DNA from 3 places in the Oceanobacillus sp. M60 genome. Region 2 is predicted to be linked to each of the others. Evidence: predicted binding sites of a transcription regulator. Region 2 holds the regulator's gene; each other region holds the start of a gene.
The links. The regulator CtsR, encoded in region 2, represses protease genes until heat stress. The targets are predictions, from matches to a motif close to ATGGTCAATAAAGGTCAAACA.

Region 1 (10,625 bases), on a different contig from region 2:
GATGCAATCTTTTTTCTACGTTTAATACACCTACTCCTGATTCGCTATCCGATTCTCCTTTTAAAATGTTAGGAATGTCTGCTTCATCTATTCCTGCCCCGTCATCTGTTACGGTAATCACTGCTTTGGAGCAAGCAGGATCTTTTTGAAAGCTTATGGTCACCGTTCCTTTTCCCTGTCTGTTTCTAATTCCGTGCTGAACCGCATTCTCCACTAATGGCTGGATGGATAGAAAAGGTACATTGACTCCCTCCTGTTCATCCAGCTTCCATTTTACCTGCAAAGCTTCTCCAAAACGGACTTGCTCAATAAATAGATAAGAACGAACAATGTTTAATTCTTCTTCTAAAGGTATCAGATCCTTCATTTGCTGAAACCGAAATTTACTTCTCAAGAAATTGCTGAGTTCATCGAGAAGCTTGCGCATTGCCTCTACATCCCACTCACTCAAGGCCATAATCGAATTCAGTGTATTAAACAAGAAATGCGGCTGTATCTGAGCCTGCAGCCATGCGGTTTCTAATTGTAATTGCTGCTCAGCAACACGCTTCATTGTGATTAAAGAGTCCATCCGGGCTTTCAGCTCGACTGGCTCCACAGGTTTGGTAATATAATCATTTGCTCCGGCCAAGAAGGCCGCCTGAATATCAGCATTTCCTCCGGTCAGCAGCAGGACAGGGAGTTCTGTCAGGGTATAACGTTCTCTAATCATGCCGGTAAATTTATAGCCTGATATTTCCGGCATCATAATATCGGAAATGACTAAGTCCCAGTCCCGCTTCTTCAGTTCTTCGAGCGCTTGCTTCGCACTGGTCACCGTCATCGTATCGTATGCATCTTCTGATAAAATGGAGTTTAATGCTAATAAACTCGCCGGGTTATCATCAACCAGTAAAACTGCCGGAGTCTGGCCGTCATGTAATCGTGTTAATTCAGCATCTGCCTTTTCCGGATACTTGACATCCGTTTGTTTCGTCTGATTAGATAGCTGTACAGCTGATTGCGGAGAGGCTAATTCTAAAGTAAACGTAAAAGTTGTTCCCTCCCCTTCTTTCGAGGAGACCCAAATACTTCCTCCATGAAGCTCAACCAGCTGTTTCGTAATACTTAATCCCAGCCCGAATCCGCCCTCCTGCATTCCACTTGTTGCATTATCCTGTTCATAAGGAAGAAACAACCGTTTTCGCATTTCTTCATTGATTCCAATACCTGTATCCATCACATGGATTTCCGCATACTTTTCTTTTTTTGCTGCGGATATAATGACTTCTCCCTGACTCGTATATTTAACAGCGTTTCCTGCTAAATTAAATAAAATCTGCGTTACGCGATTTTCGTCCGCATAAACTGCTGGAAATTCCTTAGGTATCTTATTGACCATTTGCAGCTGCTTCATATCTGATGAAAGCTGTAATAAGTCCAGGACGCCGGTTGCAATAGGCTCCAGGGCAACTGCCTGCTTGTTCAACCGCGGTTTCGTACGATTTAAATTCCTCGCTTCCAGCAAATCTGTTAATAAAAGGTTCATTCGCTTTCCGACGTTCAATACCGTATGAAGTTCACTTACACTCCGCGTTGACAATACTGCTTCTTCCCTATCCATGACAGCCTTAGAAAGCAGCATGATACTATTTAAAGGATTGCGGAACTCATGAGAAGTATTCGCCAGAAATTGATCTTTTTCTTGATTCATCCGCTGTAAGCTGGACGCCAATTCTTTTGTTTCTTCATGCATTTGAAAATACCCTTTAAACCAGACAATGATATAGCATACGACCGCAACAATCAGATCAAATGGATAAAACGTTAAATAAACACTTTGTTCCCTCCATGTTAAATCCCATATATAATGATGAACGACAGCAAAAAAACTAAGTACAAGGAACATATTCGTTGCAGGATTCTGTCTATACAGCCGGACTATAGAGCAAAATGTAACGATAATAACTATAAAAGCAAATAGATAATAAACAGGAAATAAAAATAGAATCTGCGGTATGGATAAAAATAAGGTTATTCCCATCATGGTAAATATACTCCATTTATAAAAAGGAAATATCCTTTTCCAATATGGCAGCTCCAGATGATTGGTACATTGCAGCAAAGCATAACACCCCAGCAGAAGCAAGGTATTCGCTATGCGAAAATCGAAATCATAAGGTATATTGAAAAACTGGTGAATCAGTTTATCTCCATTACTTAAAAGAGATGTCATAATCATGCAGAACATCAACATAGAAAAATACAATAGATACTTATCCCGATTTCCTATCAGATATAAAATGAAGGTATATACTGCATGAATTAAAAAGATAACAATGATGCTGATTTGAAAATAACTGGACAGCTGCGTTCCGCTTGAGATAGCCTGCTCTGTCCCAAATCTCACAGAACGAATAATACCGCTGCTTCTGATATCTTTATAGTTGGCTGCTTGAATAACGATATCGATAATACCTTCTTCATCTGCTGTAAAAACGACTCTCTGCGGTAAATTTTTTGCAGTATATTGTTCTTCTTCTGCAGCTATCTCCCCCGATGATGCCAGTTTCCTTCCGTTAACATAGATCTCCGATGAACTGCGAATACTTGGTATGTATAATCCATAATTTTGTTCTGCATCACGATTCACTTTTATTTGCAGTCGGTAGCTGCCATATCCATAGGAAGAACCTAGTATATCATTCCATCCTCTGGGGACTTCTATAATATCTGATTCCCCCTGCACCGAGCTCTCCTCCATAATAAAGCGGGAAGGGTAAAACTCCCACTCTCCATCTAAAACCAGTGTTTCTTCCTCTCCCGGATCCCAAGTTTGGATATCAAGCATCCCATTTTGAATATCGGGCTGTACCTCCTCTTGAAAAAGCCCCGTCCAAATCAAACGGAAAGCAGATAAACAAAGCATAAAAACAAGCAAAATAACTGTCAGCTGAATCGCATTTTTTTTCATTCTTCTCCACTCTTCCAGTTCCATTTTCTAATGCTATAGTTTTTCATTTACTAATATTCGAGCTTCTTCGTCAAAGCTTACCAGTGCACTTATTTGAGAAATCTTACGAGATGAAGGAGACTTATTTTGAAGAGTATCCTTTATCAGATTATCTACGATCTGCAGCCAAATGTTCCTTATCTCCTTTCTTTCTTCCAAAATCCAATCCGATTCTATCCCTTGCAGATAATCCCCTTGATATGTTTCTAATAATTTCATATGTGCTTTAACTGATATATCATTCTCCTGCAAGGCTCTCCATGCTGCTTGTTTCCAGCCAATAGATTGAATATCCACTTCTTCTCCTAAAGTTATTTCATAAGATTCCTCCTGACTGACTATCTTAATCGGGAATCCCATTTGCTGAATTACCTTTCTTATTTGATACACGGTGGAATACAATTGTGAATTGGCCTTTTCCCAGGAGAGGTGCGCCCACATGAAATCTATCAATTCTTCCTTTCGAATGGTATTTCTATGGTTTTGAAGAAAATAAAAAAATAGCTCCTTTGCTTTCGACGTTCTCCACTTTACTTCTATCGGGCTCTCTTCCTTATAAAATCGAACTGCACCCAGGTTTTTGATATGATACGCTGCCTTTAGCGGGGTTTTATGTAATATTTCATCCTTCTCTTTGATGCGTTCAATGGTCAATTGCAGCCTTTCTAACTGTACCGGCTTCAAAATATAATCTAACGCATTCAGTTCAAATGCTCTGACTGCATACTCATTATAGGCTGTGACAAAAGCAATATTTAGAACGGGCTTGATATTTAACAGCTGTTCAGCTAAATCGATTCCTTGTATATCAGGCATATGAATATCCATCAATACGGCATCTACATCCTCCGTTTGAACATGATTTATTAACTCTGTCGCATTGTTAAATTTACCGGTAACCTGTACTCCTGCTATTTTATTTAAGAGAAAATCCAAATACTGCAACGCCAATGGTTCATCATCAATGATACAAATCTTCACGCTTTCATCTCCATCCGTTTTTATCGTATACATAATATTAGAAAAACTTCCATTGCGGTTAAAGCGAGTTTGAAAACATCTTTTTGCTTTTTATACAGATGCTATCTGGTGATAAACGATTCTATTGCTTTGATTTTCAAAAACTGGTCCTTATTCTTTTTATACCATATATTGCACAAAAAAACCTTACTTTCTTACACATTTTAATTCTTTTATACAGCGGGATCGTCAGCTTTAAAGCAGGAGGTTAATTTTTCTCGAAATATTATACACTCAACTTTCGCATCTTAAAAAGTTAACTTCCTTTCCGTAGAAATAGGAGTTGATTTTTTCTTTGGCAACTCCCTTAATAAAGTAATAAGAGGTGTAGTGTAAAATACCGCTGCGGCGGACCGTTTTGCTTTCCTAGGGGCACGCTCTTCAGCTAACTTTTGCCAAGAAGATCGCTTGGCAAAAGTGGATCTTCAGATGGTGCTGATCCCTCAGGAGTCAAAACGGTCCGCCTCCGCCAGTAAGGTGTTCTATACGTGAAATAGCTGAACAAACAAAAGATTGTTCAGACAGTTCAGATGGAAGAGATTTTTTATGGTGCATGGTAAAATGTTCAGCAATGATTACTTTTTGTGCATGAAAGCTATTCTTGATGTTAATTATTCATGCTGTCATCATTCGAACTGCTAAACCAACCATTTGAAATAACGTAATGATCGTGTCATCAAGTGATAGAGATACTATTTCATCCAAATCAACAGGATGTTATTTCTTATATTCGCTGTAGAATCCTAACTAAGCGGAGGCCAACCACGGAGACTCCTATGGGAACAGGGCGAGCTGAAGATTCACTTGAAAAGCGGTCTTCTTTTCAAGTTAGCTGAAGCCGTGCCTATGGAAAGCGGAGTGGTTGGTCGGAGCGGAGCTATGCACAATCAACAATTCCAAAATGGCCGGATATGTAGCCAAAAGCAAGCATGCTACTGGAGAACATGTTCACCCTGAAATAGCAAGATATATATGTATTCTTAGGTGGGAAAGTGAGTTATACATAAAAAAAGACCAGCTAACGCAATCAATGAGTCAGCTGATCTATTTTATGCTTTATTTTATTTGATATGCCTAATACCATTTCACCTTATATTAAGATGCATTGGAAACAACAATTTCTTCGTCTTCAACATCCACATGAATGTCTGTTATATCTTCTCCTTCAAGAATCAAATCTGTTAATTGATCCTCTACTTTATCCTGGATAACACGACGTAATGGACGTGCGCCAAAGCGTGCATCATATCCTAATTGAACAAGACGTTCTTTTGCTGCATCAGAGATAGTGATGGTAATTTTATTTTCCTTCATGGTTGCTTCTAAATCATGCAGCATAAGGTCTACAATTTGCAGTAAATCTTTTTCTTTTAATTCATTGAAGTTTACAATCGCATCGAAACGGTTCAAGAATTCAGGTTTGAAATAGGTGCTTAAGTTTTCCATTGTCGCAACAGATTCATGTGTTTTCGCATTAAACCCGACACTTACTTTTTTCTCACCAGTTCCAGCATTACTTGTCATAATGATAACCGTATCCTTAAAGCTTACTCTTCTGCCGTGAGAATCGGTTAAATGACCGTCCTCCATGATTTGCAGGAACGTATTTTGCACATCTGGATGTGCTTTTTCAATTTCGTCCAGCAACAGAATAGAATATGGGTTTCTGCGGATGCGTTCGGTCAGCTGTCCAGCTTCTTCATGACCGACATATCCTGGCGGTGAACCGATAATTTTAGACACCGCGTGTTTTTCCATATACTCACTCATATCCAGACGAACCAGCGCATCTCTCGTACCAAACATTTGCTCAGCCAGTACCTTCGTCAACTCTGTCTTACCAACACCGGTAGGACCGACAAATAGGAAGGAACCGATTGGACGCTCTTTTGCTTTTAATCCGGCACGGCTGCGGCGGATGGATTTCGCAACTTTCTCTACTGCTTCTTCCTGTCCGATAACTTTGGAACGAAGATCGTCAGCTAAGTTTTTCATTTTTTCTTTTTCATCTTTTTGCATTTTCGTTACAGGTATACCTGTTTTTTCTTCTACAATTAATTGAATATCAGAAACGTCTACATCCAGTGTTTTCTCGCCGTCTTCAACTTTTTCCAATTGTTTTTGTAATTGGATTTCTTGATAACGGAGATTTGCAGCACGCTCATATTCTTCTTTTTCGGCTGCTTCCTGTTTTTGTTTCACTACTTCATCTAAGCGCTCTTGCAAGGAATCAGAATCTTTCTGAGCGTTAGCAAGATTTAATCTGGAACCGACCTCATCCATTAAGTCAATTGCTTTATCCGGCAGGAAGCGGTCTTGGATATACCGGTTGGATAAACCGACAAATGCTTCAACGACTTCATCAGAATAGCGGACTTCATGGAATTTTTCATAACGGTCCTTGATACCTTTTAATATTTTCACTGCATCCTCTAAGGATGGTTCTTTTACGATAATCGGCTGCAGACGTCTTTCCAGCGCCGCATCCTTTTCAATCTGGCGATATTCTTTCAATGTTGTTGCGCCAATTACTTGCAGGTCACCGCGTGCAAGAGCTGGCTTCAAGATATTGCCTGCATCCATTTGTGAGCTTTCTGCAGTACCTGCTCCAACAAGCAAATGGATTTCATCGATAAATACAATCACGTCGTTACGCTCTTGCAGCTCAGCAATCAATTTATTCATCCGCTCTTCAAATTGACCGCGGATACCAGTGTTTGCGACTAAAGAAGCGACATCCAGCAAGTAGATTTCCTTGTTCATTAATTTAGCAGGAACATTTCCTTCTACAATATTTACAGCCAGTCCCTCTGCTATCGCTGTTTTACCAACACCTGGTTCACCGATTAATACCGGATTGTTTTTATTTCTTCTATTTAATGTTTCGATAACTCGTTTAATTTCTTTATCTCTGCCAATGACAGGATCAATCTTTCCTGCTCGTGCTTGATCAGTAATATTTTTTGCTAACTGATCAATCAAGCCATTTCCATTGTTTGATTTTTGTTGTGTTCTCGTGCGTGCGTTTGCACCACTTTGCTGATTTCCTTGGAAAAAGTTGTTGGCAAATGATTGATCCATATTGCCAAATGGAGAATTAGAGAAAAAGTCGCTGTTCATCATATTTCCTTGTATTTCTTGTAAACATTCATGGCAAAGATGCACTTCCATACGCTGTCCATTCATTTGCATTTGTGCATTAATCGTTGCCTCATTTTGTCCACAGTTTTGACATTTCATTTCTCATTCCTCCTTATAACTTAGTCAGATAGCCTATTTATTCGTTGTTTTGACTTTGACTATCTTTGACTATATTTACATTATACTCTGACCTTCTTTGACTTTCAAGTGTTTTAGTCAAATTTTTTTACTTTTTTTTGACCTTTATCTTTTATGCTAGTTTACATATAGGCTAACCCCTTAGCCCGCAAGAGATTTAACAGCTTATATATTCGTCTGATTTTTGGCCAAAGAGGTCAACACACACAAATTTCTTATAAAAAGAAGACTTTTTCTTTTCCATAAGGATGATTTGTTTTTGAAGTATATCAAAAAAACTGTCCTTTTAGAAGCGTAACGGTTTATCAGAATTGTTTCTTCTGACTTTCATCCGTTTCTTCTATATAAGGACAGTTCAACTTAATAAGGAAACTGTTTTGGCAATTGCTTGCTTAGCCATAAATCGTCTAAACTTTTAAATTGGTACCCTTCTTTCTTTAAATCCTGAATGACTTTTTCCAAAGCGGTTGCATTATCACTGGAAACTGCGTGAAGTAAGATAATGGCTCCTGGATGTATCTGCTTCATAATTTCATCGTAAGCATAATCTGCACCTTTTTGTGAGTTGGTTTCCCAATCTTTAAAGGCTAATGACCAAAATACATGGACAAGCCCTAGCTCTGTTGACCATTTTAATGTATCTGTACTAAAGGTTCCCCGGGGCGGCCTGACATAAATTAATTCATCCTGATCACTGACCTCTGCAACGGCCTGCTCTAAATCCTGCAGTTCTTTGTTAATGGCTTCCTTATCCATCACGGTAAAGTCCGGATGGTGATAGGAATGGTTGCCAATAATATGTCCTTCATCGACCATCCTTTTGACCAGTTCAGGCTCACTCTCTACATAATGCCCTGTCACAAAAAAAGCGGCAGGAACCTCTTCCTGCTTTAATACATCTAATATTTCCGGCGTAAACCCTTGCTCATAGCCATTATCAAATGTCAGATAAAGGTTTTTATCACCGGAATCGTCCACATAAAAAGCATTGTATTTATCCAATACCTCCTGATAAGAGCCAATTTGAGGCGGTGTATGATTGGAGTTCTTTTGATATCCCCATCCGTATGCGCAGCCGGTATTCATTGGAAATACGCATAAGAAAAAGGCAAGTGAAAGCAGCAAAGTGATTGTTCTTTTCATTTCAAGTTCACCTACTTTTTTCTCTTACCTTTTCCTTTATAACTTCATTTTATTCACTTTTTAAAGAACCATTGCAGCAATCCATCCGAAAATAAATAAGGGAATATTATAATGGATGAAGGTTGGCACGCATGTATCCCAAATATGGTCATGTTTTCCGTCCGCATTGAGTCCGGAAGTTGGTCCAAGCGTACTGTCTGAAGCTGGCGAACCGGCATCTCCCAATGCTCCGGCTGTACCGACTAAAGCTGCTGTTGCTAAAGGCGAAAAGCCAGTTGCCAAACAGATAGGAACAAATAGAGCAGCAACAATCGGGATTGTTCCGAATGATGTCCCGATACCAATCGTAATAACCAGACCCAGCAGTAACAGAACAAATGCAATTAACGGCTTATTATTTCCTAATGCAGAAACAGATACCTCCACTAATTCCGATACAGCTCCTGTTTCCTGTAAAACATTTGCAAAACCGGCAGCTGCAAAAATGATAAAAGAAATCATCCCCATCATGGAGATTCCTCCTGCCATCACAGAATCCAGTTTTTTAAATGGCAATGCTACCAGAACGAACATAGCAATAATCCCAGTCAATGCTCCCAGAATCAAATCTTGCGTTATAATTTGAACGATAAGTGCCGATATAATAGCAATAATCGTCATTACATGCTGTTTGCCGAAAGTGATTTCTTCGACCAGATCTTCTGTTTTTATTTTTTCTTCCTTCATTGAATCTTTAGATGCTTTATCTTTTCTATAAGTAAATAGAATACCGATTAAAAGTCCAACAATCATTCCAGAACCGGGAATAAGCATAGATAAGGTTACTTCATATAAAGTAATTTCTCCCCCATTGGAGTTTAGGCCATCCAAAATCAATCTTTGGAAAAGTAAACCAAAACCGGCCGGAATCATCACATAAGGTGCTTTCAAACCAAATGTCAGAGCCAATGCTACAGCCCGGCGATCCATCCGCATTTGATCAAATACTTTTAACAGGGGAGGAATCAATATAGGAATAAAAGCGATATGAACCGGCACCGCATTTTGTGATAAACACGCAACACCAGCTAATGCAAAGAGCATCATTGTTTTCTTCCCTGTTAATACACGAATAATAAAATTCACTAAAATTTTTGTAATCCCTGTATAACTGATAGCCACTGCAAAAGCTCCTAACAATATATAGCTTAATGCTGTATTTGCAGAGTTCCCCATACCAGCTACCAGCAATTCAACAGAATCTGCAAATCCTAACCCGGACATTAACCCGGCAGCAATTGTTGAAATTAAAATAGATAAAATAACATTAACCTTTAATAAACATAAAACAGTCATTAATAGGACTGCTGAAAGAACAACCCATTCCATTTTTCTTCCCCCAATAATCATCACATTTCTCTTTAATACTTTACCATAATAAAGCAATAAAGATTAAATTGCAATATATTTTTGCTGAGTATGTAAAAAGGACTGTCTTTTCGACAATCCCTTGACGTTTATTTCACTTTAAAGGAGAAAGATAAATAATCCTGTACAGGGATCCAAGCTCCTATTCCTTGCTTAGTTACATTCTTAATTTGAATGGTTTTATTGGATCCTTTTAATTCAATATATACTTCCCCGAATGTCACCTGCCCTTTCTCATTAACGGCCGGCGCATAAGCATCCAGTATTCCATGCTTTTCCATTGGGATATTATACGAATTAGTTAATTTTGTATTATGACCGATAACGGCCTGATACGAAAGAGGAAGCTTTGTATTTTCGCTGGCTTTTAACAGCATCATCGTTTTTATTTGTTCCGGATTACTTATTTTACTGGTCAGGGCGCCATTTATTTCTTTTTCTTCCTGCTGATAATAGCTCATCTCCTGGGCTTTCTCACCGCCGACATTATTCATTTCATTTTTATTGATATGCTGGTATTCCCAATTAATATTTGATTCCGCAGATTGATAATTGATTGGCCACCTTCCCAGATAAACCATACCGCGATATCCAATTGCTATAGGAGATGGTTTGATACTGCTTTCATTCAAAATCTTAATCAGCTCCGGATTTTCGATTGGAATGCCGACGTCTTCGATCAACTCTTTCGTTAACTTGCTTGGTTCAATAATCTCCTGGTCTTCTGTTGAATTCGGAAATGTGTTTTCTTTTGAGATATCCAATACATGGCTGGGTATATTCA
Region 2 (10,625 bases):
GAAATCTTAAAGTCACTCGCAGCAACTGTGACTCTCTCTGTGTAAGAAATTCATTTTTACTTTACCTCTTCAACGATTTAAATTTATTTGATTTTCATAGCTATCATAACATAGGCGAAACTTATAAAGATAATATATTATATTACACAAGAAATGTGAACTATTAAGCTCCCATTTCCTTTAATAATTTATCAAGACGCTTCACGATAACATCTTTCCCCAGCAATTCGATAGCAAACGGAAGCTCTGGACCGTGCATTTGTCCTGTTGTTGCAACCCGTATCGGCATAAAGAGTTTTTTACCGCGATGTCCTGTTTCTTTTTGGGTTGCTTTAAACTGCGCTTTAATCGAATCTTTATCAAACGACTCTAAATGAATTAATTTATCTGTGAACACTTGCAATACTTCAGGCACCTGCTCTTCTCCTAAAACTTCCCGTTCTGCTTCACCATAGGTAATATCCTCCTGGAAGAACAGCTCTGTCAATTCAACGATTTCTGCCCCGTAGCGCAATTGTTCACGATATAGACTAATTACATTTTCCGCCCATACACGCGTCTTCTCATCCATATTCTCTGGAAGCTTGCCCGCGTTGATTAAATGCGGTAACGCTAGATCGATGACACGGCTTAAATCTGCTTTTTTAATATATTCATTGTTCATCCATTTCAATTTATGCTGGTCAAAAATAGCGGCAGACGTAGATAAACGCTCTGGATCAAATATAGTAATCAGTTCATCCTGTGTAAACATCTCTTCTTCGCCAACTGGAGACCATCCAAGCAAGCTGATGAAGTTAAACATCGCTTCCGGCAAATAGCCTAAATTACGATATTGCTCAATAAACTGCAGAATGTGCTCATCACGTTTACTCAGCTTTTTACGCTCTTCATTCAGAATTAACGTCATATGCCCGTAACGCGGTGCTGTCCATCCAAACGCATCATATATCATCATTTGCTTTGGTGTATTGGAAATATGCTCTTCCCCGCGCAATACATCGGTGATTTCCATCAAATGATCATCGATAGCCACAGCGAAATTATAGGTAGGAATTCCGTTTTTCTTTACAATGACCCAGTCGCCAAAATCACTGGACTCAAACGTGATTTCACCGCGGACAATGTCTTGGAACGTGTATGTTTTATTTTCAGGAACACGAATACGGATACTTGGCGTTCTGCCTTCTGCTTCAAAGCCCTGAATTTCTTCCTCTGTTAAGTTGCTATGTTTCCCGGCGTATTTAGGGACTTGTCCATTTGCACGCTGTGCTTCCCGTTCTGCCTCTAACTCGTCCTCTGTCATATAGCATTTATAAGCTAAATCACGCTCAAGCAGTTCATCTACAAACTTCTGATAGATATCTAAGCGCTCTGTCTGGCGATAAGGACCATAATTACCGCCGATATCGGCACCTTCATCCCATTCTAAGCCGAGCCATTTTAAATATTTTAATTGACTCTCTTCGCCGCCCTCTACGTTTCTTTTATCATCTGTGTCTTCTGTGCGGATAATGAATTTTCCATCAAAATGTTTTGCATATAAATAATTAAATAAAGCTGTACGAGCGTTACCAATGTGTAAATGACCCGTTGGACTAGGTGCATAACGTACGCGAACTTCCTTACTCATTTAAAATGCCTCCTTCATTGTTTATATATCATCGCTGCCTGCCTTGTACCTGTTCAAAAGATCTGATAGAAATCTTTTGAAACATCTTTTATAAAAGGAATTCCTCCCCTTATCTTCCTAAACAAGCTCTATACGAAAAGTGATAACATATATATGTTATCACTTTTTTTATCCTTTATCAGTTATACCCTTTTTACAACGCTTTTTCAAGTAATTTTGGTTTTGCAAAGATCATCCGTCCCGCAGAGGTTTGTAAAACACTCGTAATAACAACCTCAATATTTTTGCCGATATAATCTCTGCCTTCTTCCACTACAATCATCGTCCCGTCATCTAAATAGGCAACACCTTGATTATGCTCTTTCCCGTCTTTGATAACCTGCACATGCAGTTCTTCCCCTGGAAGAACGACCGGCTTCACTGCATTGGCCAGGTCATTAATATTTAAAACAGGCACTCCCTGGAAGTCACATACTTTATTTAAATTGAAATCGTTCGTAACTACAATGCCATCAATGACTTTTGCCAATTTGATCAATTTGCTGTCTACTTCTGGAATATCCTCAAAATCGCCTTCATAAATTTCTACTTTTACAGCGAGCTCTTTCTGAATTTTGTTCAAAATATCTAAACCGCGTCTGCCGCGGTTTCGCTTCAGCGCGTCCGATGAATCTGCAATATGCTGTAATTCACCAAGAACAAACTGCGGAATCACAATGGTTCCTTCTAAAAAGTTAGTCTGACAAATATCAGCAATTCGCCCATCAATAATCACACTTGTATCCAAAATTTTGGGGCTTAAGCTTTGCGTACCCGCATCTGTGTCCTCTTCCTCGCCGCTGCGGCGCTTGTCCTTTTTCGCCGGTTTGAGTATATTCATAAATTCCTCACGACGGCGAAAGCCAACCTGGAATCCTAAATAACCAAGTATAATCATAATGAACAGCGGCAAGACCTGTGAGAAAATACGAATACTCATATCTTGAAACGGCATATTAACAAAGTAAGCTATAACTAGACCGACAATTAACCCGATACTGCCAAAAAATAAATCCATGGCTGGTAATTTGACCAGTGCATCTTCCACCCAACGAAAGAAATTTACAATATAGTTTACTAGTAAATAAGACAAGATAAAAAATATAATAGCTCCAACAATCATTCCCAAGATAGATGAAGTTAGCCAGCTTGATTCTGCAACATTTAACAGCTGGACGATTTCTGGAATATAAAGATATCCCATGGTACCTCCTAAAATAATAAAAAATAAGTGTACTACTTTTTTCATCAATTCCTTTCACCTCCTGACTCGTATTAGTAGTATTACCAAATGACATATAATATATGCTTATCTGCTCGGAATTCTTCTAAATTTTCATCCTCAAAAAAATCTATTGATGTAATCCGATTTCTAAAGCTTCCTGTACATTGGAAACACCAATTACTTCGATACCAGCCGGATAATTCCAGCCGTCTAAATTATTTTTCGGGCAGATTACCCGTTTAAACCCCAGTTTCGCAGCCTCCTGCACCCGTTGTTCGATTCGGGATACTCTGCGAATTTCTCCTGTTAACCCAACCTCACCGATAAAAATATCCTCTGGTTTGGTTGGGTGATCGCGGAAACTCGATGCAATACTGACCGCCAGCGCTAAGTCAATCGCCGGTTCATCCAGCTTGACCCCGCCCGCTACTTTGATATAAGCATCCTGGTTTTGCAGCATCAGTCCAACGCGTTTTTCCAGCACAGCCATTAAAAGCGGCACGCGATTATGGTCTACTCCCGTGGCTGTTCTGCGCGGGTTCCCGAAGCTTGTTGGAGAAATCAGCGCTTGAATCTCTACTAAAACAGGGCGTGTACCTTCCATTGATGCTACAACGGTCGAGCCGGCAGCTCCTTGGGATCTCTCTTCTAAAAAGATTTCAGACGGATTCATTACTTCACGTAATCCTTCCTCCTTCATCTCAAAAATCCCCATTTCATTCGTACTTCCAAAGCGATTTTTTACACCTCTTAAAATACGATAGGTGTGATGACGTTCTCCTTCAAAATACAATACCGCATCCACCATATGCTCCAGTAAACGCGGACCCGCAATCGAACCTTCTTTGGTTACGTGCCCGACAATAAAAACAGGAATGCCTTTGGTCTTCGCAATTTTCATAAGCTCCATTGTACATTCTCTGACCTGTGACACGCTCCCCGGCGCGCTGGTTATCTCTTCTTTAAAAATGGTTTGAATGGAATCGACGACGACAAAGGAAGGATTGATTTCTTCTATCTGCCTGCTGATATCCATTAAATTCGTTTCTGATAATACATATAGTTCATCCGTTTTTATATCTAAACGATCTGCACGCAATTTGGTTTGCCTTGTGGATTCTTCACCAGATACGTAGAGAACCGGTAAAGCCTTCTCTGCCAGCTGTGCAGATATTTGCAACAGGAGTGTTGATTTTCCAATACCCGGATCTCCGCCAATTAAAACCAGTGACCCTAATACCACTCCCCCGCCTAATACACGGTTAAATTCCCGCATCTTCGTCGTAATGCGGGGTTCCTTCTTTGATTCGATGGAGGTAATCTTTTCGGGTTTTTGTGAGGAGGCTGCACCAGACGTGTATCCTGTCCTGCCTTTTATAGAAGCAGCTTCAATTTCTTCAACCATCGTATTCCATTGATGGCAAGCTGGACATTTCCCCATCCACTTAGCCGATTCATATCCACATTCCTGACAGACAAATTTTGTTTTCCTTTTTGCCAACGTTTCTAACCTCCTTCAAGTGAGATTCAAGCCTAGCGTCTTCTCTTGAACCACCCTTATTTATTATTATAGACTATTTCTGGTTTTCATAGGTTACAGAAAAGCATCAAATTCACAAAGAATCTTCCATACTTATGCCACAAGCATTTTTTGAGAAATGGAGAAAGCTAGAAGAACCGTGTTCTTCTAGCTTTCTGTACCTTACATCCTGTTTAAGAAAGGACAATAAATTCCCCTTTGCTGTTCAACCCTATTTTCACCTTTTGTTCCTTTTGAATGGTTCCCTTTAACAACTCTTCTGATAATAAATTCTCGATATTACTTTGAATAGAGCGTCTCAGCGGACGGGCACCATATTCTGGATCAAAGCCTTCATTAGCAATTTTTTCAATTGCCTTATCTGTAAGGGAAAGGGTCAGCTCTTGCTCTTCCAGGCGTTTTTGCAGCTGTTTAAGCATTAATGATGCAATATCTTTCATGTGTTTTCTCTCCAGGGAGTGGAACACAATGGTCTCATCAATACGATTTAGGAATTCAGGACGGAATGCTTTTTTCAATTCGTCCATCACCTTCGACTTCATATCTTCATGCTCTCTCTTCTCATCATTGTCTAGTGTAAAGCCGACATATTTATTACGTCTTAATTCACTTGCTCCAACATTAGAGGTCATGATAATAACCGTATTGCGGAAATCAACTACTCTCCCCTTTGAATCTGTTAACCGGCCATCTTCAAGAACCTGCAAGAGGATATTAAAGACTTCTGGATGTGCTTTTTCTACTTCATCCAACAGCACAACAGAATATGGTTTACGGCGAACACGTTCGGTTAATTGACCGCCCTCTTCATAGCCAACATAGCCTGGAGGCGAACCAACTAAACGGGACGTCGCATGCCTTTCCATATACTCTGACATATCGATTCGGATCATCGCATCCTCGTCCGCAAACATGACTTCAGCAAGGGCGCGGGCAAGCTCTGTTTTTCCGATACCTGTCGGCCCCAGGAATATAAAGGAACCAATTGGACGTTTAGGATCTTTTAACCCGGCACGGGCACGGCGGATTGCTTTAGCTACAGCATTCACTGCTTCCGATTGACCAATAACGCGATCATGAAGAATCTCTTCCATGTTCAGCAGGCGGTCACTTTCATCTTTCGTCAGTTTTGCAACAGGAACCCCTGTCCAGATAGATACCACTGCAGCGATATCTTCCATCGTTACTTCCGAATCGGTCTGTCCTTGTTTTTCCTTCCATTCATCCTTTGTTTTCTCAAGCTTTTCACGGTAACGCTGTTCAGAGTCCCGCAAGGATGCTGCTTTTTCAAATTCCTGACTTTGGACAGCAGCGTCTTTTTCTTTCCTTACTTCTTCCAGCTTTTGTTCTAATTCTTTTAAATTTGGCGGAACCGTGTAAGAATTTAAACGTACTTTAGAGCCAGCCTCATCGATTAAATCAATTGCCTTATCCGGCAGAAAACGATCTGTGATATATCGATCCGACAGAGATGCTGCTGCTTCAATCGCTTCATCTGTAATAGTCACACGGTGATGCGCTTCGTAGCGGTCTCTTAAACCTTTCAAGATTTGAATGGTTTCATCCAAGGTCGGCTCATCTACCTGAATTGGCTGGAAACGACGTTCTAACGCAGCATCCTTTTCAATATATTTCCGGTATTCATCTAATGTCGTTGCGCCGATACATTGCAGTTCACCGCGGGCAAGCGACGGTTTTAGAATGTTTGATGCATCGATTGCACCTTCTGCTCCCCCGGCTCCGATCAGCGTATGGAGTTCATCGATAAATAAAATAACATTGCCGGATTGACGGATTTCTTCCATTACTTTTTTCAAACGGTCCTCAAACTCACCGCGATATTTTGTACCTGCAACCACAGTACCCATATCTAACGTCATCACACGTTTGTCACGTAGTGTTTCCGGTACTTCATTATCAATGATTTGCTGTGCCAGTCCTTCTGCAACAGCTGTCTTTCCGACACCAGGCTCCCCAATCAACACAGGGTTGTTTTTGGTGCGGCGGCTCAATACTTGGATTACACGTTCAATTTCCTTAGAGCGTCCTATAACAGGATCAATTTTTCCTTCTTTCGCACTGACTGTTAAATCGCGGGCTAAAGAATCTAACGTAGGGGTGCTTGCGTTTGTTTGCTGTCCTGCACGTCCCTGACGGCCTGTCTGAGACTCATTGCTACCTAACAGTTGAAGAACTTGCTGACGGGCCTTATTTAAGCTCACACCAAGATTATTTAAAACACGGGCAGCAACACCTTCTCCTTCACGGATTAAACCTAAAAGAATATGCTCTGTTCCCACATAGGAGTGGCCCAGTTTTCTTGCTTCGTCCTGAGATAATTCAACAACCTTTTTTGCTCTGGGCGTATAATGAATCGATTGAGAAGGCTGCTTGCCGACACCAATGAGCTTTTCCACTTCTTCTTGAATTTTAGCTACTTCCAACCCAAGAGATTGCAATGCCTTGGCAGCTATGCCTTCTCCTTCACGTACTAAACCAAGAAGAATATGTTCTGTTCCAATATTATTATGGCCTAATCGTACGGCCTCATCTTGAGATAATGCCAATACCTTTTGTGCCCTCTCTGTAAAGCGACCAAACATCATATGTTTTTTCCTCCTATTTTTTCAAATTTAATCTTTCACGAATAATTGAAGCCCTGCGGATATCACGTTCATCTGAACGAAGTGCTTTATTCGCATAGTGCTGCAAGAATCCAGGCTGTGTTAAAACCATCAGTTCATTTAATATATTCTCGGAAATGTTTTCTATTATGCCTAAATCAATTCCCAAACGCAAATTAGAAATACAGGTAGCAGCCTCCTTCGAATCAATGATTCTGCTATTTTTTAACGTGCCATAGGAACGGAAGACACGATCCTCCAAGCTAATCTCAGATTGCTCGTAAATATACTGCCGCGCCATCCGTTCGTGCTCCACAAGCTGATTAACAATACTCTCCAGGTCTTCCACAATATCCTCTTCGGACTTGCCCAGTGTAATCTGATTCGATATTTGAAAAATATTCCCTCTTGCCTCACTGCCTTCACCATATATCCCTCTGACAACCAGTCCCAATTGATTAATTGCAGGAATAAGCCGGTTGATTTGCTTTGTCAGTACAAGCGCAGGCAAATGCATCATAATCGAAGCCCGCATGCCTGTTCCAATATTGGTAGGGCAGCTGGTCAGATAACCTTTTGTTTCATCAAATGCATAGTCGGCTTCTTCCTCCAGCCAATCATCTAAGTAGTACGCTTCCTCTAAAGCTTTTTTCAGCTGAAGTCCAGGATAATACACCTGAATACGCAAATGATCCTCTTCATTTACCATAATGGAGGTCTGCTCCTGTTCGGATAATAACACTGCAGCATAATCACTATGTTTGATTAAATGTGGACTTATTAAGTGTTTTTCCACCAGAACAAGTTTTTCAATCATATTTAATTGCTTCATTGGTATAAAAGTTAGTGAATCCTGCTCCGTATCCTCTTCCTTTATATAATTTTTCTTTATAAATTGCAGTACCTCTTCCAACGCTTCCTTATTACCGGATGTCGGGTACAATTTATCCGCAAAGTTGCGGGCCAGACGGACACGGCTGCTCATTACAATGTCTTTATCCGGACCGTCCTCCAGCATCCACGGGCTAATCGCTTCATTGATAAATGATTCTAATGTCACGTGTTATCACCCGCTTCCTTATCTTGATGATTCGCTTTTTCCAGCTCTCTGATTTTATCGCGCAGAACTGCTGCTTTTTCAAATTCTTCATCTTCAATCAGCTGTTTTAATTCCTCTTTGTGGGAGGATATTAATTGCTTTTGCTGAATATACTTCCCGGCACGCTTTGGAATCCTGCCAGTATGTTTGGTATTCCCAGCATGCACACGCCGTAAAATAGGCTCTACCTTGGAGTCAAAGGACGCATAACAATTTGCACATCCAAATTTCCCTGCTTTTTTAAATTCACTAAAAGTTCTCCCGCAAGAAGAACATTTCAGCTCCTGCGGCTGTTTAGGCTGATTGGAATTTGCTGTCCCTGCAGCGTTCAAAGGTATTCCATCTTTTTGAAAAAGCCCAGATAAAAGGTCATTTAATGAGAATCCTTCCTCCGGATAGGTCAAATAACCTTTTTTCTTTGCACATACTTCACAAAGGCTCACTTTCGTCTCCTGACCGTTTATAATGTGCTTAAAATGCAGGGTAGCCTTTCTTTCATGGCATTCTTGGCATTCCATACGATTCCTCCCCCCTTCAGGTAATTAATCGTTCAGATACTTGAGTGCAGTTAATGCAGATTTAAGAATACGTGCACGCAATTCATCTCTTAGCGGCAATTGAAAAGCTAACGTTGTTCGATCAATACTTGCCAATATCAGCTTTGCTTCACGTGCTGTAATCAGCTCCTCCTCTAAAAGCCGATCTAAAATATCTATAGCAGCACGCTGCGGAATCGAATCACCGATTAAATAAATAATCTCATCAATCAATTCCGATTTATCCTGATGCCGTATGCGCATAATACGAATATAGCCGCCACCGCCGCGTTTACTTTCTACGATATACCCTTTCTCAATGGTAAAACGCGTATTAATAACATAATTTATTTGAGAAGGTACACATTGAAACTGATCTGCAATTTCACTCCTTTTAATCTCAATCGCTTGTTGTTCTTCTGACTGTAATACTTTTTTCAAATATTGTTCAATGATATCTGAAATGTTACTCATCCTTCGCACCTCAAATCAAATAATTTATTTGATAAATTATTCCTTTTGACTTTGACTAACTTTGACTATGGTTTTATTATAATAAGAAATTGCCACAGTTGCAAATGGATGATATTTCTATTTTGGACAAACAGGCCAAAAAACAAAACATAATTATAAAAATCTATGAAAATATTTATGTTTTAATTTCGCTTTGTTATATTAACCACTCCCGGAAGCTTCGATATTTCATCAAATAAATAAATTAACTTATTATCCTTTTTCATATTTGTCCATATATGAATTCTGCGCCTGTTACCTTCTAACAGCTTTATCTCAACCTGCTTTATCGTAAAACCGTTCTTTTCCACTGATTTTACAGCTTCATGTATTTCAAATTCCTCTGAAGCAATCAATTCAATAAAATTACTGGTTGTAAACCGAGGGAAAAAATGCTCCATCCGGTTAAAAAATATTAAACTGATAAGGATAATAAGTGTCGTTACAATAGCAACACTATACATGCCGGCTCCAATCACTAATCCTATTCCTGCTACAGCCCATATAGAAGCAGCTGTTGTTAATCCTTTGATGGTTCCTCCATATACAATAATGGTACCAGCCCCAAGAAAACCGATACCGCTAATTACATAAGAAGGGATACGAGCAGGGTCAAATTGAATGTTATCGTATTGATTCATAAATGTAATAAAACCAAAAATCGATAAAATCATCATCAAACAAGAGCCTACTCCTACCAGTATATGCGTACGAAACCCGGCTGAATGATTATTAATTTCTCTCTCAAAACCAATTAAACCGGATAACAGCAAAGCAATAAACAAACGTAACACGATAACTCCGAAATCATCACCGATAAATTGTTCTAACTCCATTCCCTGCACCCCCTTATTGTTTTATATATTTTACAGTTTATTTATATGTATAGGCTATCATTTCATTTTATAAAATAAAACTTTATTCAGCGGGGGTCTTTCCATACCAACTATCATGAAAATTAATTTTAAACTATTTAAATAGAAGTATTCATTGCAATAAGTGTATTTTTACTTTAGCAGTAAATTGATTTATCTTCCAGAAATAAATACCAAAGAAAGGATATTTGAAGATAAACAAGCAAAAACCCATTAGACGAGCCGTATCAGCAATGAAACATTTTTTGACTCTATACTAAGTGTGGCACATCCTCTTGTTTTCAATTATAGATAGAGTGAAGACAAAAAAATACACTTCATTTGCCACGGTGTTATTTAGGAATAAAAGGTGTCTATGTGAAGCGAAAACGCAGGGAATCAGAGAAGAAAGTCATTTCGTTGCGGGGTTATTCACAAAACGGCGTATGTAGAAATATCTATTTTGTCGAGGAAAAACCAAACCCATGGATGGCTATCACTGGCAAAGCATTCATTCAAGGATCCGCCTTTACGACAATAAATCCTATTTTATGGTGGAAAA
Region 3 (10,625 bases), on a different contig from region 2:
TTCTTGCCATCTCTGAAACAATACGTGATGCTTGATTCTCCACCTTTTCGCCAATGCCGCCTCTTGCTGGAACAAATAATACATCCGTTCCCTCTGGCAATGGTTTCATTGCATCAGCTACTGCCGCTATGGTGCTTCCGCCTGTCACGGCAACGGTATTGTTTTTCTGCAGAGTAGATTGCAAATGCGTCACACATGCTTTTCCCATCTCTGCCTTGATTTGAGGGTTATGATCACTATCACCAGGCACTACAATCACATTATCAATAGACAAGGTGCGTTTTAACTGATCCTCCAGATTTTCTAACCGGGACATATCTCCAATCAAAGCAGCTAACTGATCTAGAACTACTTTTCCCTCATTGGTAATAAACATACCTTTGGAGGTCACTTCGACTAAACCTTGTTCATGCAGAAAATCAATCTCTCCGCGAACATGCCGCTCTGTTAAATTTGTACTTTCTGCTAATGCCCGTCTTCCAATCGGCTGATGTAAATGCACATGCTGTAATAACGTGTACCTTTCCTGCATCAAACTTACCAATTCAGGTACGATTTTTCTCTGTAGGGCCATGATGGATTCCATATTAACCATTCTCCTCCATACGGGATTGAAAACGTCCCATGTGGTTGTTTAGTGTCCCGATTCATTTGTATTATAACATACCTCTTATCAAAAGCAAAGAAAAACTCTTGAAAATAACGCTGTTTCGCACCCCTTTTGTCTAAAAACAAGGAACCTGTCCTGCCGCCAGTTAAATGCGAAAAAGCATAGGAGTGTTTTCGTTATACTTTTGTGATGAAGAGCAATTATGTCCCGGGGTGTGGTTACCTCCTTACCAAAACATCTGCTAAATCTTATAGCATAAAAAGGCATACAGTTTACTATTCCCATTGCATATGAACTTAAACACAGAATCGAATGTTTACAAAATTTTAATGTTTATATGCGTGAAACATTTCTTCCGGGTCAATAATGTCCCGAAATACATGATAAGCGTTTAACCATACACATTCTGTTCTTCCATCCAGACAGGGGTACTTCTATATAACTCAACATTCGCACCTAAGAATAAGCATATATATCTTGCTATTCCAGGATGAGCATGTTCTCCATTACCATGCTTGCTTTTTGGTTAAATATCCGTCCATTTGGGAATTAGTGATGATGCATAGCTCCGCTCCGGCCAACCACTCTCGCTTTCCGACGCAGCGGCGCTCTACACTTCACCTTCTATATCTTTATCAAGGGTGTTAGCGAAGGAACAATCAACTCCTGTTTCTATGGAAATAAAGTTACTTTTTAATGTGTGAAAGTTGAGTATATAATAAAAAGGCATTCTCTAAAGCACTTACATTTGCTTTAGAGAATGCCTTTTCCTTTATTCAGCTAACAGTCTGCTGATATTTTCTATGCTGATATCATTTCCATATAATTCATTATTCTTATAAACGATGACAGGAATCATTAATTGATACGTTTCCAGTAAATCATCTGATTGATAAATATCTATTTCCTCGACAGGAATAGGAGCTGTGTTCAGTAAATCTAATAACCCCTTCGCTTCTTCACATAGCGGACAATTCGTTTTTGTATAAAATTTAATCATTATTTCTGCTCGTTCTCCTTTTGCGCTTGGAGGAAGAGGGAATACCCAGCTCTTCCCGGTATTTCATCACCGTTCTTCTTGCTACATGCACCTGATACAGCTCTTCCAGTTTCCTGCGGATTTTTTCATCAGAAAGCGGGCGGGTCTGGTCTTCCTCCGCAATTATTTGCTGTACATATTGCTTCGCAACCACACGGGCGACTCCTCCCCCTTTCCGGGATTCACGCTGCAATAAATATTTGACTCGGAGGATACCAAAACTTGTCTGCAGATATTTATTGCTGATGGTCCGGCTGATCGTTGAAACATGCAGATCCAATACATCCGCTATCTCCTGAAGGGTTAACGGTTTTAATGCCGTTATCCCTTCTTCAAAAAAGGATAATTGTTTATTGACAATAATATGCAAAACCTGCTCCAAGGTCTTCCCACGGTATTGGATCGCCTGCTCCAGCATCTCTATCTCCTTCTTCTTCTCCTTCAAAAAGTCTGCTCCCTCTTTCGGCATATCAGCCTGCAGGATATCATCCCGAAGCTGAATAGTAGGGCTTGACCAATTGAAAAAGGACAGCTGCCACTCTCCCTTTTCCTTCAACACTGCCGCTTCCGGAATAATATATTCTGTCTCTTCTTCCTCCAATAATTTACCCGGATTCGGATGACAAAGTTTCATATTCGAAATTAATCTGCCAGCTTCCTCTTCTGTAATCCCGTAGGCTTCAGCTAAAGCCTGGGCATCCTCCTCGGCTATCAGGACCAAATCATTTTCAAAAAGCTCCTCTAAAAAGGGATAATCACAATCCATTTCTTTTAATTGCAGCTGGATACACTCCTGTAAGCTCCGGGCTCCAATTCCCGGCGGCTCAAGGGATTGTAAATAGGATAGAGCCTGTTCTATTTCTTCCATGGATAACTGACAGCCGGAAGCCCACTCTTCCATAGTAATATCCAGATAGCCATTTTCATTTAAGGAATCAATTCCAAAAAGAACCGCCTTTTTTAAATTTTCCTCCGAAATAGAAAGCATGTACACATTCTCTTTTAATTGCTCGTACATATTTTTTTTCGAAGCATTCATATTTTCAAATGCGTTTGTCTCTCCATGAAATTGACTGAGCACCTGCTGATCAATGGGACGGATATCCTCAATCAAAGGATTCTCTTCAGCAATTCTTTGTACATGATCATATAATTCAATACCAGAGAGCTGCAGGATTTCAATGGATTGATGAAGCGATTGATTCATTTTCCAAGCTAATGCTTGCTTTAACACCAGACTCTGCTGCATGCTTTAACCTCCATGCATTTCAGTAGGAAATCATTTTTTTCGTATTGCTGCCGTTCCCTGTATTACCCTATACAGATATTATACTTTCTTCACCTGGTTTTCCATAGTTCCAATTCCTTCTACTTCTAACTTCACCCGGTCTCCTTCCTGAAGCAGGCCGGATGGCTCCATTGCTAAACCGACACCATGCGGCGTTCCGGTTAAAATAATATCTCCCGGCTCCAGCGTCATGATTTCAGAAATAAAATTTATAAGGAAAGGGATATCAAAAATAAGATGCGCTGTATTAGAAGACTGGCGCACCTCCCCATTTACATAGGAGCGGATAGCTAATTCATGCGGATTATCCACTTCCTCCTTTGTCACAACCCATGGCCCTACCGGCGTGGTATGATCCAGTGATTTCCCCTGCAGCCATTGCGGCGTCCGTTTTTGCAAATCACGTGCGGAGGTATCATTGGCAAGGGTATAGCCGGCAATATAATCAAAAGCATCTTCTTTTTTCACTTTAGAAGCTGTTTTTCCAATGACAATGGTTAATTCTGCTTCATAATCTAATTTTTCAGTTATTGAAGGATAATAAATATCATCCTCCGGCCCAATAATAGCATTATCAAATTTCGCAAATAAAACAGGAAAATCAGGTATATCTGATTTCATTTCATGAACATGCTCTTGATAGTTTTTTCCAACGCAAATAACCTTTCTCGCTTCTCCGAGCGGCATTCCCAATTGCACATCCTGAAGGGAAAGGTTTTCATATCTGCCCGTTTCTGGAAGTATTTTCTGCAACGCTTCTATGTATTCGGATGCATGTGCATAAAATTCACTAGGATTCGCAGGAAGTGATTTTCCTCCAAATTGCTGCGACAGGCTTTCCACATCTGCAATGGATTCCGCATCTGTTAAAACACCAACACGATAATTTTCATCTTTGTTTTTCCGATAAGCTACTAGTTTCATGTCTATTCCTCCCTTTCCCTCATTATAGTAGAGTTAGAGTTGGAAAGGAATAAATATGTCATAATTTATTCAACCTCTCCTTTGGCTGGTCATGCTATACTAGGTGTCGGGAGACAATAATAGAGAGGGGTATACATAATAATGAAGAAAAAAATATTTTTTATCCTCATCGTTTTGATGGCTGCTTTAGCTGCTTGCTCAAATAATGAAGCGGATACAGCAGAGGAAGATGACACGGATTCCATGGAACTGCCTGTTCTGGAAGTAGATTTCGATGTGCCGGAGCATGTTGAAGTCGGAGAAACCATTGATTTAACAGCTCATGTCACCTTTGACGACGAGCCTGTAGAAGATGCTCGTGAAGTGTTATTTGAGGTATGGACACAGGGGCATGCGGATGACAGTGTGGAAATCGAAGGCGTTCATCAAGAAGACGGCACCTATACAGCCAGCTTTACCTTTGAAGAAGAAGCAGTTTATGAAATGTATGCTCATACTACCGCAAGGGAGCTGCATGTCATGCCATTGAAAACGGTTATTGCCGGTGATGCAGAGCCATCGGAAGAAGAAGCCCATGATGAGATGGATCATGAGCACCATGAACACGGTCATGATGCAGACGAACATAATCAGGAAGAGGAATAATTTAGCATCATTTTTCAAGCCATTCCTGGCCCGCACGCATTCCTTTTTGATTTAAAATTCGTTATAATATGAATATAGAAAAGAACGATTTGGCGGGGGGATATGCTTTGATTCAGGTTTATACAGACGGCGCTACAAACGTGAATACAGAAAAAAGCGGAGCCGGCATTTATATAAAGGCTGGGGAAAAGAAGCTGGAATATACTGTCCCCTTACCTTATATGTCCAATCATGAAGCCGAGTTTCACGCTATCATAGAAGCATTAAAAATTTGTAAGATGAACTTCCCTGAAGAAATCTTATCTTTTCGAACTGACTCTAAAGTAGCCGCAGACGTGATTGATAAAGGACGAACCAAAAACAAACAATTTCTTCCTTTGCTTGAAATCATCCAGGCTGAAGCAGCAGACTTTCCATTCTTATTTATTAAATGGATACCGGAAAAAGAAAATAGCAGAGCAGACCAATTGGCAAGAAAAGCAATCCATCAGCAATCATCGTAACGTGCTGGATGACGAGGGGGAATGTCATATGAGAGAAATACCATTAAAGGAACAAAGTATTGTACTAATTGGATTTATGGGTGTTGGAAAAACAACCATTGGTCAAGCTGTTGCCAAAAAACTGTATCGTGATTTTATTGATATCGATGAAGAAATTGAGCGCAGATTCGGAATGCCTCCGAAAGAGATTTTTGCGAAATATGGAGAAGCCGTCTTCCGTCAGCATGAAAAAGAAATTATTTCTGAAATATGCCATAAGAAATTAAAGGTTATCTCTTTAGGCGGCGGCGCTTTTCTTCAAAAAGAAGTACAGGATGTCTGTCTCGCAACCACTACAATATTCTTTCTCGACCTGTCTTGGGACAGCTGGAAGGATCGAATCAGCCTGCTGATTGACAGCCGCCCCGTTCTACAGGGGAAGAATATGGAGGAAATCAAACAGCTTTTTGATGATAGGCAGCCAATTTATGGACAGCATCACTCCCGTGTAGTGACAGATAATCAAGAAATTGAAGAAATTGCAGATTATATTGCCGATTCCTTAAAATTAGCATGGGAGCTTTACGCTTAAAAACAAGAAATTGCACGTAAAAAACAGGCTAAGGTCACCCTAGCCTGTTTTTTTCGATTTCATGATTTATTAATGTTTACGCTTTGCGCTCAAAGATATCATCTATGATGCCATATTCTTTAGACTGTTCTGCACTCATGAATTTATCACGCTCTGTATCACGTTCAATAACTTCTAAAGGCTGACCAGTATTTTCAGACATGATGCGGTTCATACGTTTTTTAATCTCGATAATTCGATTTGCATGAATCTCAATATCTGTTGCCTGTCCCTGCGTACCGCCTAAAGGCTGGTGAATCATAATCTCACTGTTTGGCAATGCAAAACGTTTGCCTTTCTCTCCGGCATTAAGCAGGAAAGCACCCATAGAAGCTGCCATACCGATGCAGATGGTAGATACATCTGACTTAATAAAGTTCATGGTATCAAAAATAGCCATACCAGCTGTGATAGAACCACCAGGAGAATTAATATATAAAGAGATATCTTTTCCTGGATCTTCTGCTTCTAAGAATAAAAGCTGTGCTACAATAGAGTTGGCTACATTGTCATCAATGCCGCTGCCAAGTAAAATAATCCGGTCTTTTAATAAGCGAGAGTAAATATCATATGCGCGTTCACCACGATTTGTTTGTTCAATAACTGTAGGTACTAAATTCATTTAAAAATCCTCCTTAAGTTGCCAACGTTAATGGCTGATGATTTTTTCTATACTTTATATGATAGCTCATTGGTCAATGAAGGTCAAACAAAAAGTTTCACCAAATTTCTACTTTAACCATCCTTCCCGATTTTATGTTTGTTAAACATGAACCATTTAAACTTATTGAAAGACGCATAAAATAATTTTTCATCTAAATTATATAAAAAGGACTTGTCTCAAAGGAACTTCCTATGTATAATTAAGATTGTGTTTTTAATTCAATGAGATGCGCCCATAGCTCAGCTGGATAGAGCACTGGTTTCCGGTACCAGGTTTGCCGGGGGTTCGAATCCCTCTGGGCGCGCTAGATAAAGTTAATAAAAAGACAAGGGATAAAGATGTTTGCTTCCCTTGTCTTTTTTTCTGTCTTCCAGAAGTTTGGTGCTATCTTTCCTCAAACACCGCCAGGCTTTTCCACTCGGTTGCGAATGAATACTCTATTTTCCTATATGTGATACCGTGATACCCCTTGCCTAATTAAAAAGAGGGACTGCCAGTTGTCGTACCTGACTCTGGCCGGTTAGAATCATTACTTGATTTATAGTTGGACTCAATAGCAGATTTAGCTTTAGCAGGCGCTGATGTCAGTCCCGTTGCCCAGCTTTCTATCGCTCTATCTGTTGATTGTTGAAATGTTTCGCTCCAGTTTACTGAACAAGTTTTTTCATCGCAATGAACACCATTTCCATAATCTGTCGAGGCTGCTTGAACTCCTGAGGTTGAAATAGCGGATAATCCTAACGTTAAGGCTGCTAACCCTAATTTCATTCTCTTTTTCATCACAGGCACTCCCTTTATATAATGATTTGTCTCTCAACCTAACATAACTTTTGCGAAGATTCAACAAGTTACCATGAAGAATGGAAAGCAAAATAGTCCGCCGCAGCGGCGCTTTACACTTCACCTTCTATTATTTAGATAGGGATTTATCCAAGATACGGTCAACTCCTGTTTCTATGGAAATGAAGTCACTTTTTAATAACAGAAAATTAAGTTTATTTATATTTGAAGCAGTCAAATTGTAATACTTATAGGTGCACCAGAAATTATATAATGCTATATAAATAAAAGCCCCCTTAAAATTGAGCAATGTAACTCGCCTTTAAGAAGGACTTTTTTAGCTGAGGTTTTACTATTTAGTGCTTTGTTTATCTGTTAAATAAAGCAAAGTTCGTTATACGGATAGCTTTAAACTTTTTCACGTACAAGGCTTGTTAAATATTCCAGCGCCTCTTCTTCATCTTCTCCTTCGATAATAAGCTTGATTTCTTCTCCTTTTGTCAGAGCCAGGCTCATTAATCCCATAATGCTTTTGGCATTAACCTTTTTATGATCATTCTCTAAAAATATGTGTGAATCAAATCGATTGGCCTCTTGTACAAAATAGGCAGCTGGCCTCGCTTGTAGTCCTGAATCTAATTCGATTTTCACTGTTTTCTCAACCAATAAATTCACTCTCCTGTCTTAAGTAAACGCCTCCATTTTTTTAGGAAGCAGAAAAAATTCTGCGTCTTTCTTTCGGCGATGTTCCATGATATTTACTGCATTATATCATATTCTTCGGATACTAGCATTAATTACCAAGCTGCAGTTCACCACGTTTGATTTTCTCTGCAAATTCATCAATTTTTTTCAAACGATGATTCACGCCTGATTTAGAAATCGTCCCGCTGGTAACAAGTTCCCCTAATTCTTTTAAGGAAACTTCTTCATATTGAATACGGAGCTTAGCTATTTCCTGTAATTTTTCCGGCAGCTGATCCAATCCAACTGTCCGTTCAATCAATTTAATGTTTTCAATTTGACGGAATGCTGCGCCGATGGTTTTATTTAAGTTCGCGGTTTCACAATTCACCAGTCTATTGACAGAATTACGCATATCACGGACAATGCGTACATCTTCAAATTTTAATAATGCTTGATGTGCTCCAATGACACTTAAAAACGTAGTAATTTTTTCGGCTTCTTTGATGTAGACGATATAACCATTTTTGCGCTCTAAGGTTCTTGCATGTAAATCATATGCATTAAACAATGTTTTTAATGCTTCTGCATGCTCCTCATAATAATTAAAAATCTCCAAATGATAGGAGGAGGTTTCCGGGTTATTCATTGACCCGCCAGCTAAAAACGCTCCGCGTAAATATGCTTTTCGGCAGCATTCTTTTCTTAAGTATTTCTCTGAAATGGTCCGGACAATCTGGTATTGATTTTCCATTAGATTCAAATCCTCTAATAAAGATTGAACACCATTTTTCATACGGACGATATATACATTATTTTTCTTCAGCTTCATTTTTTTACGGACAAGCAGCTCCACCGGCAACGTATAATTTTGTTTGATTAATGTGTAAATACGCCTTGCAATTGCTGCATTCTCTGTTTGAACATCCAGTACATAACCTTGCTTTGATATAGAAATAACGCCATTCATTCGAACTAATGCAGCTAGTTCAGCAAACTGACAGCAAGAATCCGATTGAATAGCGGTTAGTTCTTTCTTAATATCTGATGCGAAGGACATTGTATCACGCTCCTTCCCCTTTTCGAACACGCCTTGATACGTTTATTCAATGAAACTGTATTCAGCGGAATAATCCTGCATACTCCGCTGAATCTGACTTCCTTGTCTTTTTCATCGTACTTTTTGAACACTCACTACTATAAAAATTTATAAAGCATTTTAGCTATTTTATCATTATTATGACGGAGAGTTCCATCTTTATGCTTCACGACAATATTACCAGGAAAAACCTGGACATTCATCGCTTCTAAACGGGAACTATCTGCTACTACCGGAAACGCCTGCTCTTCTTTATAAATCTCCTGCGTTTCTGCATCGATTGGCTGATCATGAACAATCACATAATCAACACAATCATCGCCGACATGATCATGAATCGCTTGGACATGATCTGCTGCAGAATAATTCGTTGTTTCTCCATATTGTGTCATGATATTACAAACGTACACAATCTTTGCTTTTGTATTTAATAATGCTTCCTTCACTTCTGGAACAATTAAATTCGGCATAATTGAGGTATAAAGGCTCCCTGGAGAAATTACGATTAAATCTGCTTTTTGAATTGATTCCACAGCGTTAGGTAATGGCTGCAGCGGCTGCGGCTCTAGAAAGACCCGTTTAATCCGTTTGCCGGACAGAGGAATATTGGATTCCCCATGAATAATCTCTCCATCCTCCATAATCGCATGCAAAGACATGTTATCGTTTGAAATCGGATAGATATTTCCTTTTACATTAAGCACCCGGGAAATTTCTTTTATTCCTTGATTAAAATTACCAGTCATGGAAGTCATTGCTGCCAATAATAGATTACCTAATGAATGCCCTGTCAACCCGTTTCCCTGCTGAAACCGATGTTGAAAAAGCTCTAAAAGCATCGGCTCTGCATCAGACAGAGCTGCAATCACATTCCGGATATCTCCTGGTGCCGGCATTTCCATCTCGGAACGAATTCTTCCTGTACTTCCCCCGTCATCTGCTACCGTCACAACAGCAGTCAGATCTACGGGCAAATCCTTCAACCCGCGAAGCAAAACCGGCATTCCTGTCCCTCCGCCAATCGCTGTTATTTTCGGGATATCGCTCATGAGGTTTTGGCCTTTCTCTTTTCAATATCTCTGTGGCTGACATGGGTAATATAATCATCGCTGAATTGCTTGGAGAAGTATTCGGCTAAAGCAACAGAACGGTGCTGTCCGCCCGTACAGCCAATGGCAATAACTAACTGTGACTTCCCCTCTTTTTTATACTGCGGGAGCATAAAACGGAATAAATCATTTAATTTCTCTACAAACAATTTCGTATCTGACCATTTAAACACATAGGAATTTACTTCCTGATTTAGTCCGGTCAATGGCTGCAGTGCAGATACATAATGCGGATTCGGCAGAAAACGTACATCGAAAACTAAATCCGCATCAATTGGAATGCCATATTTAAACCCAAAGGATACAAAATGAGTGGAAAATACTTCTTGTTTTTCTTCCTTGTACAATTGAAGAATCTTTTCACGCAAATCTCTCGGCTTGAGTTTTGACGTATCAATAATCCGCTGGGAACGGCCGCGCAGCTCATCGATAATAATTCGCTCTTGATGGATGCCGTTTAAAGGAAGTCCGCCGACAGCTAATGGATGAGAGCGTCTGGTTTCTTTATATCTTGTCACCAGCGTTTCATCCTCCGCATCTAAAAACAGGATATGGCTTTGAATCCATGGTGTATGGCTGATTGCATCCAATGCCTTGTATAAGGAATCAAAAAATTCTCTTCCCCGCAGGTCCATGACGAGCGCCACTTTTTGAATGGTGTTCGAAGCAT

Region 1: ACW0TQ_RS10645 (ATP-dependent Clp protease ATP-binding subunit) is a predicted target of CtsR. The motif match lies at 7,337-7,357, and genes of this name have one in related genera.
Region 3: clpP (ATP-dependent Clp endopeptidase proteolytic subunit ClpP) is a predicted target of CtsR. The motif match lies at 6,311-6,331, and genes of this name have one in related genera.

The regions. Positions count from the first base shown of each region.
Region 1 covers NZ_JBSSNH010000003.1:561,207-571,831, reverse strand. Annotated here, with positions in the region: gene ACW0TQ_RS10655 (hybrid sensor histidine kinase/response regulator) at 1-2,953, opposite strand, end outside; gene ACW0TQ_RS10650 (response regulator) at 2,987-4,006, opposite strand; gene ACW0TQ_RS10645 (ATP-dependent Clp protease ATP-binding subunit) at 5,108-7,252, opposite strand; gene pdaA (delta-lactam-biosynthetic de-N-acetylase) at 7,652-8,434, opposite strand; gene ACW0TQ_RS10635 (Na+/H+ antiporter family protein) at 8,495-9,802, opposite strand; gene ACW0TQ_RS10630 (YfkD family protein) at 9,931-10,625, opposite strand, start outside.
Region 2 covers NZ_JBSSNH010000011.1:203-10,827, reverse strand. Annotated here, with positions in the region: T-box leader at 1-82, opposite strand, end outside; gene gltX (glutamate--tRNA ligase) at 164-1,633, opposite strand; gene ACW0TQ_RS20820 (PIN/TRAM domain-containing protein) at 1,827-2,924, opposite strand; gene radA (DNA repair protein RadA) at 3,025-4,398, opposite strand; gene clpC (ATP-dependent protease ATP-binding subunit ClpC) at 4,611-7,043, opposite strand; gene mcsB (protein-arginine kinase McsB) at 7,057-8,121, opposite strand; gene mcsA (protein-arginine kinase activator protein McsA) at 8,118-8,678, opposite strand; gene ACW0TQ_RS20795 (CtsR family transcriptional regulator) at 8,703-9,170, opposite strand; gene ACW0TQ_RS20790 (MgtC/SapB family protein) at 9,353-10,045, opposite strand.
Region 3 covers NZ_JBSSNH010000005.1:200,930-211,554, forward strand. Annotated here, with positions in the region: gene ACW0TQ_RS14130 (sugar-binding transcriptional regulator) at 1-586, opposite strand, end outside; gene ACW0TQ_RS14135 (glutaredoxin family protein) at 1,383-1,610, opposite strand; gene rpoN (RNA polymerase factor sigma-54) at 1,603-2,898, opposite strand; gene ACW0TQ_RS14145 (fumarylacetoacetate hydrolase family protein) at 2,977-3,861, opposite strand; gene ACW0TQ_RS14150 (FixH family protein) at 4,003-4,506, shown strand; gene ACW0TQ_RS14155 (RNase H family protein) at 4,614-5,009, shown strand; gene ACW0TQ_RS14160 (shikimate kinase) at 5,038-5,580, shown strand; gene clpP (ATP-dependent Clp endopeptidase proteolytic subunit ClpP) at 5,657-6,241, opposite strand; tRNA gene ACW0TQ_RS14170 (tRNA-Arg) at 6,512-6,587, shown strand; gene ACW0TQ_RS14175 (leucocin A/sakacin P family class II bacteriocin) at 6,761-7,063, opposite strand; gene ACW0TQ_RS14180 (HPr family phosphocarrier protein) at 7,472-7,729, opposite strand; gene whiA (DNA-binding protein WhiA) at 7,857-8,807, opposite strand; gene ACW0TQ_RS14190 (gluconeogenesis factor YvcK family protein) at 8,945-9,895, opposite strand; gene rapZ (RNase adapter RapZ) at 9,892-10,625, opposite strand, start outside.